Regions from separate parts of the Paenibacillus sp. FSL P2-0136 genome, predicted to be linked through region 1. Evidence: predicted binding sites of a transcription regulator. Region 1 holds the regulator's gene; the other holds the start of a gene.
The links. Region 1 encodes CtsR, which represses protease genes until heat stress. Its sites were predicted from a motif close to ATGGTCAATAAAGGTCAAACA; they were not measured.

Region 1 (11,653 bases):
TTCTAAGGCGCGCGGAAGAACTCTCGTTAAGGAACTCGGCAAAATGACCCCGTAACTTCGGGAGAAGGGGTGCCTCGGTAGGGTGAATAGCCCGAGGGGGCCGCAGTGAAAAGGCCCAAGCGACTGTTTAGCAAAAACACAGGTCTGTGCGAAGCCGTAAGGCGAAGTATACGGGCTGACGCCTGCCCGGTGCTGGAAGGTTAAGGGGAGCGGTTAGGGGTTAAACCCGAAGCTGTGAACCGAAGCCCCAGTAAACGGCGGCCGTAACTATAACGGTCCTAAGGTAGCGAAATTCCTTGTCAGGTAAATTCTGACCCGCACGAATGGCGTAACGACTTGGGCGCTGTCTCAACGAGAGATCCGGTGAAATTTTAATACCTGTGAAGATGCAGGTTACCCGCGACAAGACGGAAAGACCCCATGGAGCTTTACTGCAGCTTGATATTGAATTTGGGTACGATCTGTACAGGATAGGTGGGAGCCGGTGAGGCAGGAGCGCAAGCTTCTGCGGAGGCGCCGTTGGGATACCACCCTGATCGTATCTAGGTTCTAACCTAGTGCCCTTATCGGGTACGGGGACCGTGTCAGGCGGGCAGTTTGACTGGGGCGGTCGCCTCCTAAAGAGTAACGGAGGCGTTCAAAGGTTCCCTCAGAATGGTTGGAAATCATTCGCAGAGTGCAAAGGCATAAGGGAGCTTGACTGCGAGACCTACAAGTCGAGCAGGGACGAAAGTCGGACTTAGTGATCCGGTGGTACCGCATGGAAGGGCCATCGCTCAACGGATAAAAGCTACCCTGGGGATAACAGGCTTATCTCCCCCAAGAGTCCACATCGACGGGGAGGTTTGGCACCTCGATGTCGGCTCATCGCATCCTGGGGCTGAAGTAGGTCCCAAGGGTTGGGCTGTTCGCCCATTAAAGCGGTACGCGAGCTGGGTTCAGAACGTCGTGAGACAGTTCGGTCCCTATCTGTCGTGGGCGCAGGAAATTTGAGAGGAGCTGTCCTTAGTACGAGAGGACCGGGATGGACGTACCGCTGGTGCATCAGTTGTTCCGCCAGGAGCATGGCTGAGTAGCTACGTACGGACGGGATAAGCGCTGAAAGCATCTAAGCGTGAAGCCCCCCTCAAGATGAGATTTCCCAACATGTAAGACCCCTTGAAGACGACGAGGTAGATAGGTTGGAGGTGGAAGTGCAGCAATGCATGGAGCTGACCAATACTAATCGGTCGAGGGCTTATCCAAAAAGACTAACACACAAATTCGTTTCGGATTCAGTTTTCAGGAATCAATTCCTGAAGCATTTACGCTGTAAATGCCCGTTTGGTGGCGATAGCGGAGGGGTTCCACACGTACCCATCCCGAACACGACCGTTAAGCCCTCCAGCGCCGATGGTACTTGGACCGAAGGGTCCTGGGAGAGTAGGACGTTGCCAAGCACATGAGCCATTGTTGAGCAATCGACAGTGGTTTTTTTGCGTGCGGGCAGGGCTGTGGAAAAGCTGTGGATAGATTTCAGTAAGTACAGAAAAGTTGCGCACATGTGGATACCTTTACAGGAACAGAATGATCCCCGGATCATGGGGGGATCACGCACAATATTGTGGATGAGTCAAGCGAAAACATAAGTAATACACCGATTTTGTGGATAAAAAGTGAATATTGTGGATAGATAAAATGTAATCGGGGATAACTCATTTCAGCCGGAAAGAAACTCTTTCCGGTTTTTTGCTTTGCTGTGCAAAAGCTGTGGATAACTATTCTTTTTGCAACTGGTGGCCAGCCTTTATTAGCATCCGGCGGCTTGGCTTGTTATACTCTCTATTAAGCAAATATCTGGAGCTAATTTATGGAATGTAACGGGGGGAACAGCATGGAAATCAGGCAATTACGTGCCGGAGAATTTGAGGACAGCCTGAGCTTGTCCGAATATGCTTTTAAGTATAAGGTTTCTGCAGAAGATAGAGTACGCGCCAGGGAGAACTTCAAGCCGGAACAAACCTGGGCGATTTTTGAAGGAGACAGCATAGGTGCGAAGCTGACGCTTCTTCCGTTACAGGTATATATACAAGGCAAGCCCATTTCTATGGGGGGCATCGCCGGTGTAGCCACTTGGCCGGAGAACCGCCGGCAGGGCTATGTAGCCCATCTGCTGACCCATGCGCTCGAGACGATGAATGAAGCCGGTCAGACGTTGTCCTTTTTGCATCCGTTCCTGATTCCCTTTTACCGTAAATTCGGATGGGAGATCTACTGTGAATATAAGAAGTATACTCTTCCGGTAGGGAAGTTCCCGCACAAGACGGAGATTAAGGGCAGCGTGAAGCGCGATATCCCGGATCTTGCAGTATTCCAGCAGTTGTACGACCAATTCGCCATGAGGTATAACGGGACTCTCCAGCGCACTGAGACCTGGTGGAAGGAAAGTGTGCTTGATGATGCTACGCATTCCTGTGTGTTTTATTCAGAGCAGGGTGAACCGGAGGGCTATGTGCTGTATAAAATAGTGCAGCAGGAGCTGGTCATCGATGAGTTTATCTATGGGAACGAGCTTGCCCGCCAGGGCTTGTGGACATTCCTGGCCAATCACGACTCCATGATTACGGCTGCACAGCTGAAGCTGGTGCCGGCTGACGACATTCTGCCCTTCCTGCTTCCCGATCCGCGGATTGCGCAGGAGAATTATCCATACTTCATGGCGCGTATCGTCAATGCTAAGGCTTTTGTGGAGAACATGATCTTCAATGTGCCGGAGGGTGACCGGGAGCGGGTGCTTTATATTGAAGATAAGCATGCATCATGGAACAACGGGTTATGGCAGTGGACTGTGTCGGAGCAAGGGGCAGCGACGTTCACCCGGATTCAGGGCGAGCGGTCAGAGGCTGACCTGGAATGCAGTATCGGCACGCTTACTGTGCTGCTGATGGGATACAAGCGCCCGCTTCAGGCGGCAAAGTACGGACAATTATCCGGGACTGCTGAGGCGACAGCTTGGCTTGAAGCGCTGATTCCGCAGGCCGAGACGGCATTATTCGATTTTTTCTGACAGAGAACGGCTCTTCCTCTTCCCTTGGAAAGGGAAGAGCTGTCCTATACATAACGCCTCCATTCAGTGAACGAAGCAGGCAACCGGAATACAATACAGCCAAAACGTAGAAAATAAGAGTAACCCCTTGGCATTCAGCGAGAATATGTTATAATATGAAAAAGTCAAAGAAAGTCAAAGTCAACGCAGGCCGGATATCATCGTTCTCAGGAATGTAACATTTAGAGAAAAAGCGCAGTGCAGAGGCTATTGCAGCCGATTCTTATTACATTGCCCGGGTTAAGTTCTTAAGAGCATGTCTCTGACGGCAGGCGTTGGCGCAGCACAGATTTAACCAATGCTTATACACTGGAGGATGAGTGATGCGTAATATCTCCGATATTATTGAACAATATCTGAAGAATATTTTGCATGAAAGTCCCGAAGGTACGGTGGAAATTCAGCGCAATGATCTGGCGGACCAGTTCTCCTGTGTCCCGTCACAGATCAATTACGTCATCAGCACACGGTTCACATTGGAAAAGGGATATGTGGTGGAGAGCAAACGCGGCGGCGGCGGATATATCCGGATTCAGCGCTATGAGCTGCCTCAGAATGTGGCCTTATACGCACATCTGAACTCCACGATAGGGAATGATATTGATCAGAATTCTGCCGAAGGGCTGATTTATCAGCTGGAGGAGGCCCGTTTCCTCTCCAAACGTGAAGCGTGTCTGATGCGGTCTGCGGTTTCCCGGGAATGCCTGACGGTTAATCTGCCGTACCGGGATGAGATTCGTGCCAAGCTTATGAAGGCTATGCTAATCTCTTTATTGGGCAAATAATTTGTCAAATGGTAAGGAGGGACACCGCTCATGCTATGCCAGGAATGCGGCGTCAAACCGGCTACACTCCACTTCACGAAGATTGTGAACGGGGAGAAGACGGAATTTCATATCTGCGAAAGCTGTGCGCGGGAGAAGGGTGAACTGATTCCCGGAACTGCGGGAGGCTTCTCTATCCACAGCTTGCTTTCCGGTCTTCTGGATCTGGAAGGCGCAGGCAAGAGCAAGACAGCAGCACAGAATGTGCAGGGTCTGCATTGTGAAAACTGCGGCATGACCTATTCACAGTTCAGCAAGCTGGGACGGTTCGGCTGCAGCTCTTGCTATAAGTATTTCGACAGTACGCTCGACCCGCTCTTCAGACGGGTGCATGGCAGTACAGCGCATGTCGGCAAGCTTCCCAAACGGGCGGGCGCACAGATCATGTGCAAGCGCCAGATTGATGAGCTGAAGCAGGAATTGCAGCAGAGTATCGTGCAGGAGGAGTTCGAGACCGCAGCTGAGCTGAGGGACAGAATCCGCAAGCTTGAAAAAGAAATGCCACAAGAGTAAAGTCTTTGATATATAGGAGGGATCCGGGCATGTCAAGTCTCCGGTTTACCGAACAAGCACTGAGTGACTGGATGCGCTGCGGCGGCAGCCATTCCGAGATTGTCATCAGCAGCCGTATGCGGATCGCCCGTAATCTGGAGCATCTTCCGTTCCCGCTGCTCGCTTCAAGAGAGCAGTCGGAGGAGGTGCTGGAGCAGCTTGCCCCCGTATTTCAGGGTGAAGCTTCGGCCGACTTCGGCAGCTTCGAGCTGTTGAGACTGGATGAGCTGGGTGAGCTGGACAAAAAGGTACTGGTGGAAAAGCACCTCATCAGTCCTAAACTGGCGGATGATTCCAAGGGCGGGGCAGTCATTCTTAATGAGGACGAGTCGGTCAGCATTATGATCAATGAGGAGGATCATCTCCGCATTCAATGCCTGTTCCCGGGGCTGCAGGTCAGAGAAGCCTGGGTAAGGGCAACCGCCATCGATGATATTTTCGAGGCTGCTGTCAATTACGCCTTCGATGACCGCAGAGGCTACTTAACAAGCTGTCCCACCAATGTGGGAACAGGGCTGAGAGCCTCGGTTATGGTGCATCTGCCGGCCTTGGTGATGACGCATCAGATCAACCGCATTTTGTCCGCAGTTAATCAGGTGGGGCTTACCGTTAGAGGAATTTATGGTGAAGGCAGCGAAGCAGTAGGGAATATCTTTCAGATCTCCAACCAGATTACGCTTGGACAGACCGAAAATGAGATTATTGAGAATCTTCACAGCGTAGTCACCCAGATTATAGAGCATGAACGCAACGCCCGCGAACGCCTGCTGGTCGATTCCGCTCTGCGGATTACGGACCGTATCAAGCGCTCCTACGGAATTCTGGCCTATGCTGCTGTGATGGAACTGAAAGAATCGGCACAGCGGCTCTCCGATCTGCGGCTTGGTGTAGATCTGGGGATTCTGGAAGGGCCTTCGATTTCAGTGCTCAATGAGCTGAATGTCAAGACTCAGCCGGGCTTTCTGCAAAAGCTGTTCGGTGACGAGCTGTCGCCTACTGAACGCGATATGTACCGGGCGAAGCTGCTCCGGGAGACACTGGGATCACAACATTAAATTATAGATATTTATTATCCGTGGAGGTGCAGGAGATATGATGTTTGGAAGATTTACGGAACGCGCACAAAAGGTGCTGGCGCTGGCGCAGGAAGAAGCCGTACGTTTGGGACACAACAACATTGGGACAGAGCATATTTTACTCGGACTGATTCGTGAAGGAGACGGCATTGCCGCTAAGGCATTGATCGGACTTGGTCTGGGTCTGGAGAAGATACAGGATGAAGTGGAAACACTGATTGGCAGAGGTCAGGAACAACCGACCAACATCGCTTATACTCCTCGTGCCAAGAAGGTGATCGAGCTGTCCATGGACGAGGCCCGCAAGCTGGGTCACACGTATGTGGGAACAGAGCATATCCTGCTCGGTCTGATCCGCGAGGGAGAGGGCGTAGCAGCCCGTGTGCTGAACAATCTCGGCATTAGCCTGAACAAGGCCCGCCAGCAGGTATTGCAGCTCCTGGGCAGCAGTGAAGCCACCTCCAGCCACAGCGGAGCTCCGGCTAACGTCAGCACGCCAACACTGGACGGCCTGGCCCGCGATCTGACGGCCTATGCCAAGGACGGTAACCTCGACCCTGTGATCGGCCGCAGCAAGGAAATTGAGCGTGTCATTCAGGTGCTGAGCCGCCGGACCAAGAATAATCCGGTGCTGATCGGTGAACCTGGGGTTGGTAAAACGGCGATTGCCGAAGGTCTGGCCCAAAAGATCATCAACAATGAAATTCCGGAGACGCTGCGCGACAAACGTGTCATGACCCTCGATATGGGTTCTGTAGTGGCTGGTACGAAATACCGCGGTGAATTCGAAGACCGCCTCAAAAAAATCATGGATGAGATTCGCCAGGCGGGCAACATCGTGCTGTTCATTGATGAGCTTCATACGCTTATCGGAGCGGGTGGTGCGGAAGGCGCGATTGATGCCTCCAACATCCTGAAGCCTGCCCTCGCCCGTGGTGAGCTGCAATGCATCGGTGCCACAACACTTGATGAATACCGCAAATATATTGAGAAGGACGCCGCGCTGGAGCGCCGCTTCCAGCCGATCACAGTGGATCAGCCTTCCCCTGAGGAAGCTGTACAGATTCTGTTCGGTCTTCGTGACCGGTACGAAGCCCATCACCGGGTGAAGATTACAGATGAAGCCATTGTGGAAGCAGTTAAGCTGTCTGACCGCTACATTCCTGACCGGTTCCTGCCAGACAAGGCCATTGACCTGATTGATGAAGCAGGCTCTAAGGTAAGACTGAATTCTTACACCATCCCGCCGAATCTGAAGGAACTGGAAATGCGTCTGGATGATATCCGCAAGGAGAAGGATTCCGCAGTACAAAGCCAGGAGTTCGAGAAGGCTGCTGCACTTCGCGATACCGAGCAGAAGATTCGTGAAGAGCTGGACACTACGAAGAACCAGTGGAAAGAAAAGCAGGGCCGCACCGATTCCCAGGTTACACCTGAGGATATCGCACAGGTGGTGGCCAGCTGGACCGGCATTCCGGTCAGCAAGCTGAAGGAAGAAGAGACAGACCGCCTGCTGAATATGGAAGCCCTGCTGCATGAACGTGTAATTGGCCAGGACGAAGCCGTTAAGGCGGTCAGCCGGGCACTCCGCCGGGCGCGTGCGGGTCTGAAGGACCCGAAACGTCCGATGGGCTCCTTCATCTTCCTCGGACCTACCGGGGTTGGTAAGACCGAGCTGGCGCGGGCGCTTGCCGAAGCGATGTTCGGTGACGAGAATGCGGTAATCCGCATCGACATGTCGGAGTATATGGAGAAGCATTCCACCTCCCGGCTGGTCGGAGCGCCTCCAGGGTATGTAGGGTATGAAGAAGGCGGACAATTGACAGAGAAGGTGCGCCGCAAGCCTTACTCGGTTGTACTGCTGGATGAGATTGAGAAGGCCCACCCTGAAGTGTTCAACATTCTGCTGCAGGTACTGGAAGACGGCCGTCTGACCGATTCCAAGGGCCGCGTGGTCGATTTCCGCAATACCCTGATCATCCTGACCTCGAACGTAGGGGCACAGGCGATCAAGAAGAATTCGACGCTTGGATTCACCGCAGTACAGGATGCAGGCGCGGATTACAGCAACATGAAGGGCAAGGTTATGGAAGAGCTGAAGAAGAGCTTCCGGCCTGAGTTCCTGAACCGGATCGATGAGATCATTGTCTTCCACTCGCTGGATGAGAAGCATATCGCAGAGATCGTGACTCTGATGTCCGAGGAGCTGCGCAAGCGTCTGCGTGAGTACGATGTAGATTTCCTGCTCACTGACGGCGCCAAAGCATTCCTGGCCAAAGAGGGCTATGATCCGGCCTTCGGTGCCCGTCCGCTCCGCCGGGCGATTCAGAAGCATATCGAAGACCGCCTCTCTGAAGAGCTGCTCAAGGGCAACATCAAGAAGGGGGATTCCCTGAACATTGATGAGGTGAACGGCGAACTGGTCGTAACCACCGTTGAAGCACCGGCCGAGGTCTCCCTGGAGAAAACAGTCGAAACTGAATAATTGTTCCGGAAAATGAAACAATGCTCCCGTTCCTCCGTATAGAGGGGCGGGAGCTTTATTTGTTTATACCCTAACATGCCTAAAAGAAGACGCAAATGAAAACTAGATCTTAAGTGTCCTTCCGTTCAGTGTGCAGAAATGGTAAACTTTGAATAAGAGTAAAATATCCGCAATTTTAGCAAGTTCGGACGGTAAGGAGTGCACATGGCTAAACCTAAAACAAAATTTTTCTGTACCGAGTGCGGCTACGAATCACCGAAGTGGTTCGGGAAGTGCCCGGGCTGCCAGGAATGGAACTCGATGGTAGAGGAAACGGAAAGCGTCGTCAAAACACAAGGCATGAATGCACCTATTTTTCAGAGTAAAGAAAAGGCGCAATCGATCATAAATATAGAAAGTGACAAGGAGCCCCGTATTCTGACGGGCATCGGTGAGCTTAACCGCGTGCTTGGCGGCGGGATCGTTCCCGGCTCGCTAGTGCTGGTCGGAGGCGACCCCGGAATCGGGAAATCGACCCTGCTGCTGCAGACTTCGCATGCCCTGACTACACAAGGGCTGCGCGTGCTGTATATTTCGGGGGAAGAATCTGTGCGGCAGACCAAGCTGCGGGCCGACCGCCTCGGAGCGCTGTCTGCGGAATTGTACGTTCTGTGTGAGACGAACATGGAGAGCATTGAGGAAGCGATTGAGCAGATTCAGCCTCAGTTTCTGGTCATTGACTCGATCCAGACTGTATTTATGCCGGAGGTAACCAGTGCGCCGGGCAGTGTAGCACAGGTGCGGGAATGTACGACAAGATTCATGCGGATCGCCAAGATCCGGGGAATTGCTACGGTGCTTGTAGGGCATGTAACCAAGGAAGGCGCTATTGCCGGACCGCGTATGCTGGAGCATATGGTGGATTGCGTCCTTTATTTTGAAGGGGAGCGCCATCATACGTACCGTCTGCTGCGGGCGGTGAAGAACCGCTTCGGCTCCACCAATGAGATCGGGATCTTTGAAATGGGGGAAATCGGGCTGACCGAGGTGGAGAACCCGTCGGAGCTGTTCCTGTCTGAGCGCCCGCTCGGAGTTGCCGGGTCAGCGGTAGTAGCCAGCATGGAAGGCACAAGACCCGTTCTTGTTGAATTGCAGGCGCTGGTGGCTTCGACACATTTCCCTTCGCCCCGCAGAATGTGCACAGGTATGGATCATCAACGGATGGCGCTGATCATTGCTGTGCTGGAGAAGCGGATGGGCATGTTCCTGCAGAATCAGGACGCTTACCTCAACGTTGCGGGAGGAGTGAAGCTGGATGAGCCGGCGGTGGATTTGGCTGTCGCTATCAGCATTGCCTCCAGCTTCCGTGATTTTCCGACCAAGCCGTATGATGTGTTTTTCGGGGAGGTAGGGCTTACCGGTGAGGTGAGAGGGGTATCACGCGCAGAGATGCGGGTGAAAGAGGCGGCCAAGCTTGGCTTCCGGCGGGTTATTATGCCCGAGAAGAGTCTGAAGGGCTGGAAGCATCCGCAGGATATCCAGATTATAGGCGTCAGCACAGTAGCACAGGCACTAGCGGTCGCGTTAGATTAGGGGGCACAGGGATATGAAAGAATATAATCCATCAGATAATATGAATGATCTGCTTAGAATGGCTGCACCCGGAACACCCTTCCGGGAAGGGCTGGAGAATGTGCTTCGCGCGAAGACCGGGGCACTGATTGTTGTCGGATATAGTCCGGAGGTCATGGAGGTTGTCGATGGCGGCTTCTCCATTAACTGCGATTTTTCACCAAACTATTTATACGAGCTGGCCAAAATGGACGGAGCGATTATTCTGAGCGAGGATCTGAAGCGGATTCTGTACGCCAATACGCAGCTGATCCCCGATTCCTCCATCTCTTCGATCGAGACAGGAATCCGGCACCGGACGGCAGAACGGGTAGCGAAGCAGACCGGCAAGCTGGTCGTTTCTATTTCCCAGCGCCGTAATATTATTACGCTGTATCAGGGCTCCATCCGTTACGCACTCAAGGAAATTGGTTCGATTCTGGCCAAAGCCAACCAGGCGATCCAGACCCTGGAGAAGTACAGAGCCGTTCTGACACAAGGGCTGACCAACCTGTCCGCTTCCGAATATGAGGGGATTGTGACGGTGGCCGAGGTCGTCGGTGTGATCCAGCGCGTGGAGATGGTGCTGAGAATCAAAATGGAAATTAAGCGTTATATCAACGAGCTTGGCAATGAAGGCCGGCTGATCAGTATGCAGATGGAAGAACTGGTTGGAAATACAGAGGAAGAAGCATGGCTGCTGTACAGAGACTACGCCAGAGAAGAGCAGGAGGAGAAGATCCGTGAGATCATTGCCGGGCTGAAGCGCAGCAGTGATGATGAACTGATGGATGACAACCATATTGCCCGCCTGCTGGGCTATTCCTCAACAGCCATTTCCTCCGAAGAAGCTGTAACTCCGCGTGGTTACCGCCTGCTGAACAAGATTCCACGGCTGCCGAATGTAATCATCCACAATTTGGTAGAACGCTTCGAAATGCTGCCTAACCTGATGAAGGCAAGCATAGCTGAGCTTGATGAAGTGGACGGCATTGGCGAGGTCCGCGCACGCAATATTCAGGACGGGCTGAAGCGGCTCCAGAAACAAGTTCTTATTGACAGACAAATGTAAATACCATACAATCACGTAATGTTGCAGTCCCATGCAGTACAAGTAGGAAAATTGAGGTGAAGAAATGATACAAAAATCAATTCCAAGTCTTTTTACGATTGGTAATCTGATGCTTGGAATGTTTGGTATCATGATGGCGTTTGACGGCAAGCTGAGCATGGCCGCTATCATGGTGATTATCGCGATGCTGCTCGATGGGCTGGATGGCCGGATGGCCCGTGCGCTGAAATGTGAGAGTGAATTCGGCAAGGAGCTGGATTCTCTATCCGATGTAGTTTCGTTTGGAGTCGCCCCGGCGCTGATTATGTATTTAACAAGTCTGCAGGAGCTGAATCCTGCACTGGGATGGACCGTCACAGCGATCTTCCCTGTATTCGGAGCCTTACGTCTGGCCCGGTTCAATGTCCGCCCGGGGATTCCGGGATATTTCGTAGGATTGCCGATTCCTGCTGCGGGCGGGGTTCTGGCCACGCTTGCACTTTTCCATAAGGATGTATCCGCACCATTCATGATTGTGGCTACCCTGCTGTTGTCGTATCTGATGGTCAGCACAGTGAAGTATCCCAACTTCAAGAAGATTGGTTTTCCCAAAAAAGCGGTTATAGGCGCACCTGTAGTTATTGTGATCGCTGTAGCTGTTGCGGTGGTCTTCCCTGAACAGATTGCCAAGCTGATCTTTGGACTGCTGGCGCTGTATGCATTGTACGGCTTCAGACAGAGCTTAGGACTGTTTAAGGTCCGCCGGCAACGCCGCCGCAGAAGACGCGCGGAGGATAAGGTATATCATTCCAAGAACGGTTAGCCCTTCTTCAGAACTTATTTCATTCATAGACCGCTATATACAAAAGGCATTGCCTTTCCTGAATATCAGGAGAGTGCAATGCCTTTTTGCTGCCTGCGGGGAGGGAAGTATACGGAATACGGTTCCCCCGGAGCTGGCGGAATGGATGAAGGAGAGCGCGGACGGTC
Region 2 (11,653 bases), 960 kb from region 1:
TATATTTAGGGCCTTCCCCATATACCATTGCACGGTAAGCCTTCTCTACACGTTCCCAGCGCTTGTCACGGTCCATCGCGAAGTAGCGTCCGGATACCGTAGCAATTGTACCTACGCCAACCTCTTCAATCTTGGCGACCAGATCCTGAATGAACTTCTGTCCACTGTCGGGTGGTACGTCACGGCCATCCATGAAGGCATGAATATAGACTTCATGCAGATCTTCTTTTTTGGCCAGATCGAGCATGGCGAACAGGTGATTGATGTGGCTGTGTACGCCGCCATCGGATACCAGTGCATAGAGGTGAAGCTTTTTGCCGGTTGACTTAGCGCTTCTTACGGCAGCCACCAGCGTCTCGTTATCGAAGAATTCTCCATCACGGATCGACTTGTCGATACGGGTCAGGTCTTGATATACAATCCGGCCGGCACCAATGTTAAGGTGCCCTACTTCAGAGTTACCCATTTGGCCTTCCGGCAGACCTACAGCTTCACCGCAAGCGGTAAGCGTAGTATTCGGATATTGCTTCAGGTAACGGTCGTAGTTCGGCTTGTTGGCTTGGGCAACAGCGTTGCCTTCATCCGTGTTCCGCAGTCCGAAGCCGTCCATGATAATCAGTGCTACAGGTCTTGGAGCTGACATTCTTACTTCGCCCCCTCAACGAGTGAAACGAAGGAAGCAGGCTGCAGGCTGGCACCGCCGACGAGAGCGCCGTCGATGTCGCTTTGACTCATGTACTCCGTTACATTCTCAGGCTTCACACTGCCGCCGTATTGGATACGAACTGCATTAGCCGTTGCTTCATCGTACAGGCCTTTAACAAGGGTACGGATATAAGCAATAACTTCGTTAGCATCCTGGGAAGTGGAGGATTTACCTGTACCAATCGCCCAGATCGGCTCATAAGCGATAACTACGCTTGCTGCCTGCTCTGCGCTAAGACCGGCAAATGCCGCTTCAGTCTGCACCTTGCATACGTCCTTAGTCTGGTCAGCTTCGCGCTCTTCCAGCTTTTCGCCTACGCAGACAATTGGAGTAATGCCGTGACGGAAGGCCGCATGCATCTTCTTGTTGACGATTTCGTCCGTTTCACCGAAATAAGCACGGCGTTCGGAGTGGCCGATAATAACGTACTCTACACCAAGATCCTTCAGCATTACGCCGCTGATCTCACCTGTATAAGCGCCGTTATCTTCGAAGTGCAGGTTCTGTGCACCAATTTTGATGGTAGTGCCTTGTACCGCTGCAACCAGTGCAGGCAGGTTCGTGAATGGCGCGCAGATTACAGTCTCTACGCCTGCCACTTCCGCCTGGCCTTTGATTTCAGCGATGAAGCCTTCGGCTTCCGGAACGGTTTTGAACATTTTCCAGTTGCCTGCAATAATAGGTGTTCTACTCATAGTGATGTATTGCCTCCCTCTTCGGTATTACTTGTCGTTCAGTGCTTCTACACCTGGAAGAGCCTTACCTTCCATGAACTCGAGCGATGCGCCGCCGCCAGTGGAGATGTGATCCATCTGGTCTGCGAGGTGGAATTTCTCAGCAGCCGCAGCGGAATCGCCGCCGCCAATAACAGTGTAGCCTTCGGTAGTAGCACAAGCCTGAGCCACAGCCTTGGTGCCTTCAGCGAAGATGTCGATTTCAAATACGCCCATCGGTCCATTCCATACAACCAGCTTGGAGTTTTTGATAATATCGGCATAGATTTCACGGGTCTTAGGACCGATGTCCAGACCTTCCCAATCTGCAGGGATCTCGGTTGCATCTACAATCTTGGTGTTGGCATCTGCACCGAACTTGTCAGCCACTACAACGTCAACCGGAAGCACGAAGTTCTTGCCCAGCTTCTTGGCCTTCTCGATGAATCCAAGCGCTGCATCAATCTTGTCGTTGTCTACCAGGGATTTACCGATTTCGTAACCTTGAGCCTTGGTGAACGTGTAGGAGAGGCCGCCGCCAATCAGTACATTGTCAGCCAGATTCAGCAGGTTGTCGATAACGTCAATCTTGTCTTTCACCTTGGAACCGCCGATGATGGCAGTGAAAGGACGTTCCGGGTTAGAAAGCGCCTTGCCGAGAACGGACAATTCCTTCTCCATCAGAAGACCGGATACTGCCGGCAGGAAGTGAGCGATTCCTTCTGTCGAAGCATGGGCACGGTGAGCTGCGCCGAATGCGTCATTGACGAACAGGTCAGCCAGTTCAGCGAACTGCTTAGCCAGTTCAGGATCATTCTTCTCTTCGCCTTTGTAGAAACGGACATTCTCAAGCACAAGCACATCGCCATCGTTCAGTTCAGCGATTTTTGCTTTTACAGCTTCGCCAATGGCCTCATCAGCCTTGGCTACCGGTTTGCCGAGCAATTCAGATAAACGGACTGCAGCGGAAGTCAACCGCATGGAATCGACGAATTCGCCTTTAGGACGGCCCATATGGCTGGCCAGAATGACCTTTGCACCGTTCTCAATCAGGTATTTAATTGTTGGAAGGGTTTCGCGGATACGGGTATCATCAGTGATCTTGCCGTCTTCCACTGGCACATTGAAATCTACACGCACGAATACGCGTTTGCCTTTTACTTCTACATCACGGACACTTTTTTTGTTCATGATTAACATTTCCTCCACACCCAAAATTGGTTCCTTCACAAAGCCATTTCACGCGAATCCAGTTCATTTAGAAAGAGCGGAAACAGACTTTCCTTGTTTCCGCTCTATTGTACTTCTTATATGAAATCGGTCTTATTTAGCAAGCTTAGCGAATTTCTCCAAAGTACGAACCAGCTGTGCAGTGTAGGACATTTCATTGTCATACCAAGCAACAGTTTTAACCAGCTGTTTGTCGCCAACAGTCAGTACTTTTGTCTGAGTTGCATCGAACAGGGAACCGAAAGTCATACCCTTGATGTCGGAAGATACGATTTCGTCTTCAGTGTAGCCGTAAGTTTCTGGGTCAGAAGCTTCCTTCATGGCTGCATTGATTTCTTCAACAGTTACGCTCTTATCCAGAACAGTAACCAGCTCAGTCAGGGAACCTGTAGCTACAGGCACACGTTGTGCTGCACCGTCAAGCTTGCCCTTCAGTTCTGGAATAACCAGGCCGATGGCTTTAGCAGCACCGGTAGTGTTAGGGATGATGTTCTCAGCAGCAGCGCGGGCGCGTCTGAAGTCGCCTTTTGCGTGTGGAGCATCAAGAGTGTTCTGGTCACCTGTGTAAGCGTGGATCGTAGTCATCAGGCCTTCGATGATACCGAACTTGTCGTTCAGGACTTTGGCCATTGGAGCCAGGCAGTTCGTTGTGCAAGATGCGCCGGAGATTACTGTTTCGGAACCGTCAAGGATGTCATCGTTAACGTTGTACACAACAGTTTTCATGTCGCCTGTAGCTGGAGCGGAAATAACTACTTTCTTAGCTCCGCCTTTAAGGTGCTTCTCAGCGGCTTCTTTAGTTGTGAAGAAACCAGTACATTCCAGAACGATATCAACGCCAAGCTCTCCCCAAGGAAGTTCTTCAGGGTTGCGGTTCGCCAGAACCTTAACATCTTTACCGTTTACTTTGAAGAATCCGTCATGAACTTCAACGTCTCCCTGGAATTTACCTTGAGTTGTATCATATTTAAGCAAATGAGCAAGCATCTTAGCGTCAGTCAAGTCATTGATTGCTACCACTTCGATACCTTCTACATTTTGAATACGGCGGAATGCAAGGCGTCCAATACGTCCAAAACCGTTAATACCAACTTTTACACTCATTGAATAGTTCCTCCTAGAGTTCGTTTTATTTATTCAAGACAAGCCGTGAGGCTCGTCAAGACAACAATGTTAAGTATAATGCATAAACCCTTTGCGCGCGCCCCATTTAATGGAATCTATAGGGCCTTTTGTAGCTGTGTGTCGATTTCCTTGCCGATTTCAACAGCCGCCGCCTCGTCGATGACGAGAATATCCTCTTGCCCGAACCGCAGCATCGCATGAATGGCCTTCGCCTTGCGTTTGCCGCCGGCAATACCGATAACGACTTCTGTACGGATAATGTCTTCCAGGCGCAGCCCCATGGTCCGCATCGTATGAACCACTTCGCCATTCTCATTGAAATAGTATCCGAAGGACTCGGCTACGGCTCCCTCGCTCTGAATCTCTGAGATCGTCCCGGAGTCCAGCTTGCGGCGGTGGGTCATTTCAATGGCGTCGCCTATTCCATGTACAATAATACGCGATCTGCGGATAATTTGTACAATCTCTCCAATATTGGAGTCCTGCGCAAGCGACTCATATGCGTCTCCGCTAAGCAGATCGGGCACATGCAGCAGACGGTAATTGGCGCCAATCCGTTTGGCCATGGTTGAAGCAATGGTGTTGGCCTGTATCTCCATGCTCTCTCCCAGTCCTCCACGCGCCGGAACAACCCAGGCGTTCTTATAGGAAAGGGATAGCGGCGGGGTCAGCTGATCGGCCATCTCGGCCAGTGTTGATCCGCCTGTGACGGCAATCGTATCGTCACTGCGCAGTACGCTGAGCAGTGCCTTGGAGCCTGCGCGCCCCAGCTCACGCTTGGTGAACGGCGATGTCTCACAATCGCCAGGTACCACAATTACTTTGGTGAGACCGTACGTTGTACGAATTTTCTCTTCCAGATCATCCAGGCCGAATAGGCTCTTGGCGACCGGCTCCAGCAGGTCAAGCAGTCTGCGACCGGCATCGCTAATGCGCATACCGACGCTCTCGATCTCAATGAGCCCCTGCGATTTCAGAAGATCCGTCTCGGCGCGCAGCACCCGCTCGGTCATATCAAGCGATGCGGCTAACGTCCTGCGCCCAATAATATCGGACAGCATGATCTGATGTAGAATCGTATACCGTCTCTTAAGGGTTTCCATGAGATCAGGCAGAAGCTGCTTTTGGATTTCCAATAGATTACGCATGCTTTCACTCCTGCAACTTCGTCTTTCTCTTATCCCTTGTTCGTGGTCTCAAAATGTCCCGGGTTAACTTTTTAAGTCCCACCCATATTCTACCCAAAACTGACGCCAAGTGCAAGTGTTCCGAGACTATAATTCTCAGCCCGCTTTCATCTTATACATGGGCTTGTTCGGCAGCCCACTGGCAGGAGGCGCATTTCCGGCTCTATTAATGGAGGCAGAGAAAACTATTTTTGCGCAGGATGCCTAATACGCATTGCTTTTATCCGAGAAGTATATTATAATAATTTCTGTTGCGCCCGTGGTCCAATGGATATGACGTAGGCCTCCGAAGCCTGAGATCCAAGTTCGATTCTTGGCGGGCGCGCCATTTTTTTCAAGCTTGTACATAATTTAGTTCCGATTATATTATATTTAACCAATGAGCCGCTTGAGGGCTCTTTTTTTTGAAAGTAAGTTTGACTTTCTTTGACTTTTTGTTTGAATTTGTTTATCATGTGGTTAATACGGTAACAGTAAAAAATGAACACATTCGAAGCACCAATTTCAAGGAGGTTTTCCACGTGAGTTATATTCCTATGGTAGTAGAACAGAGCAACCGCGGTGAGCGCGCTTATGACATCTATTCCCGCCTGCTGAAGGACCGCATCATTTTCCTTGGAACGGAGGTTAATGACGTGGTTGCCAATTCCATCATCGCACAAATGCTCTTCCTGGCTGCCGAGGACCCGGATAAGGATATTCACCTGTATGTGAACAGCCCAGGCGGTTCCATCACAGCGGGTATGGCCATCTTCGATACAATGCAATACATTAAGCCGGATGTGTCCACCATCTGTGTAGGTATGGCCGCTTCCATGGGAGCTTTCCTGCTGAATGCCGGCGCCAAGGGCAAGCGCTTCGCCCTGCCGAACAGCGAAATCATGATTCACCAGCCGCTAGGCGGTGCCCAGGGGCAGGCTTCGGATATCGAGATCCGCGCCCGCCGCATCATCAAGCTGCGTGAGAAGCTGAACCGCATCTTGTCCGAGCGTACAGGCCAGCCGCTGGAGAAGATCGAGAAGGATACTGACCGCGACTACTTCATGAGCGCTGCAGACGCTGCTGAATATGGTATCGTGGACAAGGTAATTGAGAAGACTCTGCCAACAGGCGTATAAGTACCTGCTCCAATGAATACACAAAGAGGCTGTAACAGACCGGTCCGGTCCCGTTACAGCCTCTTTCTTATGCCCAGCCATTGCTGCCTACCTTAAGCTCCCGTACCCAAGGGCATCCAGCTTGCCTGCAATTACGCGGTAGCCTCTGCCGTTCGGGTGAATATGGTCCAGGAACAGCAGCCCCCGCTCATTACCGGCAAATTCATGGTATACCGAAGCAAACCCTACGTTATTGCTGCTGTAGCCTGCTGCATAGCGGTTGAACTCCCGCACCCACTCTGTTGCTTCATTCACCTGTGGGTAGGGATTATACAGACCTACCATCCGGATGATGTAGGGGCTGCGGGAACCTGCTTTGAGCTGTGTCAGGCTACCCATGATGTCGCTGTAGTTACGCTTGCAGTCCCTAAGCGCCTGCTGCAGTAATCCCTGGAATTCACCGGGCCGGGGCCCGGCTGCCCGGGCTGCCTTAATCAAGTCGTTGCCGCCAATGGACAGCGTAATGATCTGCGCATCCTTCACCGCTGCCCGGTAGACATTCGAGCTCCTCAGCCGTTGCTTCAGCCCCCCGGTGGTCAGACCGTTGACGCCAAGATTCGCCGGCACCACTGGTGTACCCAGCCTCCCTTCCGCCATCCGCCGGTAGACGGGGACGAAGCCGTTCCCGGGCAGCGCCCCGAAGCCGGTTGTAAGTGAATCCCCGATCGCTGTATAAGCATAGACCATAACCTTCCCCTCCCCGTTATAAGCTGCTTGCCTTCTATAGCTTATGACTATCCGGGTGAAGTGGTAACGGCAGGGCAGGCTGATTAGGCCGTGGATGAAGGGTTGTGCAAGAATGCCCCTGCATCTCCCGGAGGAGATGCAAGGGCATCTGGATAATTATTTTATTATTTCAGCGCCGCGAACGGACTGCTTCCATCCGGCAGGAGTTCCTTGAAGCTGAAGTTGAATTCCGGGAAGCCCTCGGCATATGCCGTGTATTCGTATAACTGGAAGAAGAGCACCGCTTTGCCATCTTTCAGATAGAAGTACTTCTCGGTATTCAGTCCATTGAACCCGCCCAGATATCCTCCGTTAGCTTTGATCTCGGTGGCCAGCTTGGCATTGAGCTGTTTCTTGTAATTAGGGTTGGCACCGAACAGATCGCCCAGCAACAGACGTTTCCCGTCTTTGAGCGAGAAGGTGAACGCATTGCGGTAAGTCATCCCATGGGCACCGCCGGTATACCCGTATTGATTGGTGATTAGGCTGAGCACGCCATCCTGGTTATACGTGATCACATAACCGCCTTCGAATTCATACGGCCGGTCATCCTTCGACCGCTTGGAGATTTGATCTTCAGCATCCTTCGCATAGTTCAGAACGGTCTGCTTAATCGTATCATTGATTGCCTTCTCTGCTTCTGCACTTGCCAGGCCGCTGACCTGCGGATAATCCAGCCGGATAGGCGCATCCTTATGATCCTTCACATAGCTCACTGTTTTGATGGTTACCGCATTCTGTACTTTCTTCATAACATTCAGCCGTCCTGCTGCTGCGCTCCCGTCTACTTTGTAGCCCAAGTAATCGCTAAGCAGCTCAGACGAAACATACAGCCGGTTATTCAGTTGCTTGCCTTCACCGACATAATAATTGTTCACCATAACAGAAATGCCATAATCATTGATCGTCAGCCTTGTCTGAGCAGTTCCTGTCCCGATGGTGTACGTCTTCCCCGCTTTATCATAAGAGAGCGGCATCCCCAGCGCATCGCGCAGGAAGGTTACCGGCACCCATACCTTTCCTTCCTGGAGCAGGCCCGTCTGGGCTGTACTTTTCCCGTTAACCTTCAGCACTATAGATGAGGATTTGGCTTTGACCTGAGCGGCTGCCGGAGCGGCCTCAGTGATGCCTGCATGGATTATTCCTGTTCCTCCCAGCAGGATTCCTGCGGCGAGCATTCCTGCACCCCATTTGCTGATATATTTCTTAGAGTTCGAATTCATTGTTATTTCCCCTTCCACCTGGTGGTATGATTAGTCATGATGTGTGCTCCTCAGTATCACTGTTCCTATTATAGTAAAAGAAAGTGCGGGGATTGTTACAATCCGCTTTACAGTTTCTTAAGGTTTGCCGTGATTATCTAAAGATCCTGTTACCTCAATTTAAACAAATTGAGAGCTTTCGATAGCGGCTATGTGCATATCAATACATTTATATGACAAGTGGAAACGGCTTTGCCGTCCTTTTAAAGGACGGTACCGTTTCAGCGAGAAATGAAGGATAATTTATCATGTAAAACATATAAATTCTTATATTTTTATAAAAAGCGCCTGCCCCGCTATAACAGCAGAGCAAGCGCCTCTTACGAAACGTTTTATTTCAATTCATAAGTTACACTCAATTGGGTAATGACCTTAACCTGCCCGGGCTCAACGGAGCTGCCAGCATTGTTATCCATGGACATCTTTTGCATGGAGGCTGCTTCAGCGTAGACCACCGGATGATTCCCGTCATCGCTCTGAATGACAGTGACTACCTGACCCAGTCCGCGCTTGGCTGCTTTGGCAATAGCCGCTGCTTTGACATCTGCATTCTGCATAGCCTTCTCGATTACCTGTGCTTCAAAGGCCGATGGATCTTCAATGGCAAACCGCACATTGCCGATGTTGTTCGCTCCAGCCGCAGAGGCAGCGTCCAGCAATTGTCCAACCTTTGTCAGATCCCGGTAAGAGACCTCTAGCGTGTGCTGGGCGTTATAGCCTTTTACCTTCTGGCCGTCCTTCTCGCTGTAAGTGTAGTTAGGCTGTACGTTGAACTGGGTGCTCTGAATGTCTTTGTCTGCAATGCCCCAAGTGGTCTTGAACAAAGCGGTCAGCTTGGAGACCTTCGCGGCTGTGCCTTTCTGTGCTTCCTGCGCGGTTTCGGCAGTTGTCGTTACCCCGATGGAGAGATACGCGATATCCGGTTTGATCGACAGCTCGCCTTTGCCTACCACGTTCACCACATTCTTCTGTACTTCGTCGGCGTAAGCCTTTTCAGGACCCTTTAGCACTCCGCTCAACCCCATTCCTCCAATCATCAAGCTAGCTGCCAGCAGAACTGATCCAATCGATTTACCCCATTTTCTCATGCTTGCCATCCCCTTTCGATTCGTTTAAGTGTTATTACCCTCTAGACGGGACAGCATGGTAAAAGTTGCATGAGCGATGTACGATATTTATTTTTTATTTGTTCCCCGTCCCGATCCAGAACCGGCGGATGACATTTCCGTCCTCCTCTATATATTCGCTATCCTCGATACCGCCATTCCTGCGGATTGTCCGTTCCGATGCGGTGTTGACGGAGTCACAGACTACGAGTGCCTGCTCGATACCCAGTTCAGCGGCCTTCAGGAGAGCCTGCTTCAGAAGCTCACTGGCATAGCCTTGTCTGCGTGCAGAAGGGACGATGCCGTAACCGATATGCCCGCCAGAATGGAGCAACCTTTCGGTCAGCCGGTGCCTGATGTTCACAGCCCCCACTACCCGTTTGTCCGTGGTCACCAGCCAGAAGGTTGAACTGCTCACCCAGCCGTCCGGTATATCTGTACCACGAGCATACCCGTGAAGAGTCTGAATCATACCGCCAAAGTCAGCCGGGTCCATCTCTGTTACCCAGGGCACAAACGGCTCCCCGCTGGCCTTCCACTCCTCATAAAAGGCTAAATACGGCTCTCTGAGCGCCTCAGCAGGCTCAACTAATGATACTTCACCGTCTTGAATCTGCATCCGCTTACCTCTCCTTATCCTCTAAAGCTGATATGAAAAAAAGCCCCTAAGGGCTTTTGGTTAGACCATGTAGCATTTATTGATTCTCGAGCTCTTCCTTGCTTACCAGACTGGTCAAAGCGGTTACAGCCTGTTCCGCATCTGCACCGTCTGCGCTGATATGAATCTCCGTACCGGAACTGATCGCAAGGCTCATAATGCCCATGATACTCTTGGCGTTCACTTTTTTATCGTCTTTTTCCACGAAAATCTCCGACGAAAACTTATTAGCTTCTTGCACAAACAATGCTGCCGGCCGAGCATGGAGCCCCGTCTTCAACCGAACAACTACCGGGTGCTTTGTCATGAAACGCTTACCCCCTATTTGAGATCTGCCCAAAAATTTCACATTAATTTTATAATATTATATCATTATAACGCATACCGCACTAGAAAAAAAATAATCAGCCGCCGCGGACCTTGTCCGCCAGCTCATCAATTTTGCGCAAACGGTGGTTCACACCCGATTTACTTACCGTCCCGCCCAGCATATCCCCGACTTCCTTGAGGTTAATATCCGGGTGCGCCAGTCTGATCTCGGCCACCTCCCGCAGCTTATCCGGCAAGCTTTCCAGACCCACCTCGCGCTGCAGCAGCTTGATGTTCTCAATCTGGCGTACCGCCGCACTGATCGTCTTGTTCAGATTGGCCGTTTCGCAGTTCACAATCCGGTTGACCGAGTTGCGCATATCGCGCATGATCCGCACATCCTCGAATTTGAACAGCGCCTGATGGGCGCCGATCAGACTGAGGAACTCGATGATCTTCTCGCCTTCCTTGATGTATAGGATGAAGCCTTTTTTGCGTTCTATGCAGCGGGCATTCAGGTGAAATTCACCAGCCAACTCAACGAGCGCCTTGCAGTGCTCCTCATACATGGAAGCGATTTCCAAGTGGTACGAAGAGCCCTCCGGGTTATTGACCGAACCGCCGGCCATAAAGGCCCCTCGCAGATAGGCACGCTTGCAGCAGTTCTTGCCGACAATCTCCTCATCAATCCCGTCTGTGAAAATAAAGCCCTCAGAGACAATCCGCAGATCCTTCAGGATCTCCTGGACCTGGTTCGGGATTCTTACAATATAGACGTTATTCTTCTTCAAACGCATTTTTTTACGCACGAGCAGCTCGATATGGACCTGGTAATATTTCTTAAGCAAAGAATATACCCGCCTTGCAATCGCGGCGTTCTCCGTCGAAATGTCGAGAACCACCTTTTTGCTCGAAAGCTGCACCGAACCATTCATTCGGATCAGCGCTGACATTTCCGCTTTCTCGCAGCAGGGCTGGCTCTCGACCATCGTCAGCTCTTTTTTGGTAAGGGCCGCAAAAGACAAGGGGCTCACCTCTTTCATTTAACTCTTTCTGTCAATCCAATCCTTCACCAGCTGGAAAATATGGTGACTGAGCTTATCTGTATCATGCCGCAAATAGGTTTTAAATAATACCAGCTTGTCAGCAATCACCTTATACCCGTTGCCGTCCACAGCCTCACGGTCAAGCTGTACCGGACGGGCACCCTTCTCGGCGTATTTGATCTGCACCTGCTCCGGGATCTCCCCGTCATTGACGATCACATAATCGAACAGATGCAGCCCGATATGGTCATATACGGCCTGTAGATGGTCATTAACCGTGTAATTATCCGTCTCACCCGGCTGGGTCATTACATTGCATACAAAAATCTTAATGGCCTCGGAAGCTACCACGGCTTCTGCCAGCTTTGGCACCAGCAGATTCGGCAGAATACTGGTATACAGACTGCCCGGACCGAGCAGAATAGCAT

Region 2: a site for CtsR is predicted at 5,375-5,395, ahead of clpP (ATP-dependent Clp endopeptidase proteolytic subunit ClpP). Genes of this name have one in related genera too.

What each region holds. Positions count from the first base shown of each region.
Region 1 covers NZ_CP150244.1:6,503,035-6,514,687, reverse strand. Annotated here, with positions in the region: rRNA gene NYE26_RS27830 (23S ribosomal RNA) at 1-1,245, shown strand, start outside; rRNA gene rrf (5S ribosomal RNA) at 1,323-1,439, shown strand; gene NYE26_RS27820 (GNAT family N-acetyltransferase) at 1,874-3,046, shown strand; gene NYE26_RS27815 (CtsR family transcriptional regulator) at 3,409-3,870, shown strand; gene NYE26_RS27810 (UvrB/UvrC motif-containing protein) at 3,901-4,422, shown strand; gene NYE26_RS27805 (protein arginine kinase) at 4,452-5,516, shown strand; gene clpC (ATP-dependent protease ATP-binding subunit ClpC) at 5,554-8,022, shown strand; gene radA (DNA repair protein RadA) at 8,227-9,594, shown strand; gene disA (DNA integrity scanning diadenylate cyclase DisA) at 9,608-10,684, shown strand; gene pssA (CDP-diacylglycerol--serine O-phosphatidyltransferase) at 10,749-11,486, shown strand.
Region 2 covers NZ_CP150244.1:7,459,520-7,471,172, reverse strand. Annotated here, with positions in the region: gene gpmI (2,3-bisphosphoglycerate-independent phosphoglycerate mutase) at 1-643, opposite strand, end outside; gene tpiA (triose-phosphate isomerase) at 646-1,401, opposite strand; gene NYE26_RS32160 (phosphoglycerate kinase) at 1,429-2,610, opposite strand; gene gap (type I glyceraldehyde-3-phosphate dehydrogenase) at 2,743-3,753, opposite strand; gene NYE26_RS32150 (sugar-binding domain-containing protein) at 3,870-4,922, opposite strand; tRNA gene NYE26_RS32145 (tRNA-Arg) at 5,215-5,289, shown strand; gene clpP (ATP-dependent Clp endopeptidase proteolytic subunit ClpP) at 5,483-6,079, shown strand; gene NYE26_RS32135 (GDSL-type esterase/lipase family protein) at 6,167-6,805, opposite strand; gene NYE26_RS32130 (DUF4163 domain-containing protein) at 6,970-8,067, opposite strand; gene NYE26_RS32125 (SIMPL domain-containing protein) at 8,439-9,194, opposite strand; gene NYE26_RS32120 (GNAT family N-acetyltransferase) at 9,289-9,831, opposite strand; gene NYE26_RS32115 (HPr family phosphocarrier protein) at 9,908-10,177, opposite strand; gene whiA (DNA-binding protein WhiA) at 10,275-11,204, opposite strand; gene NYE26_RS32105 (YvcK family protein) at 11,223-11,653, opposite strand, start outside.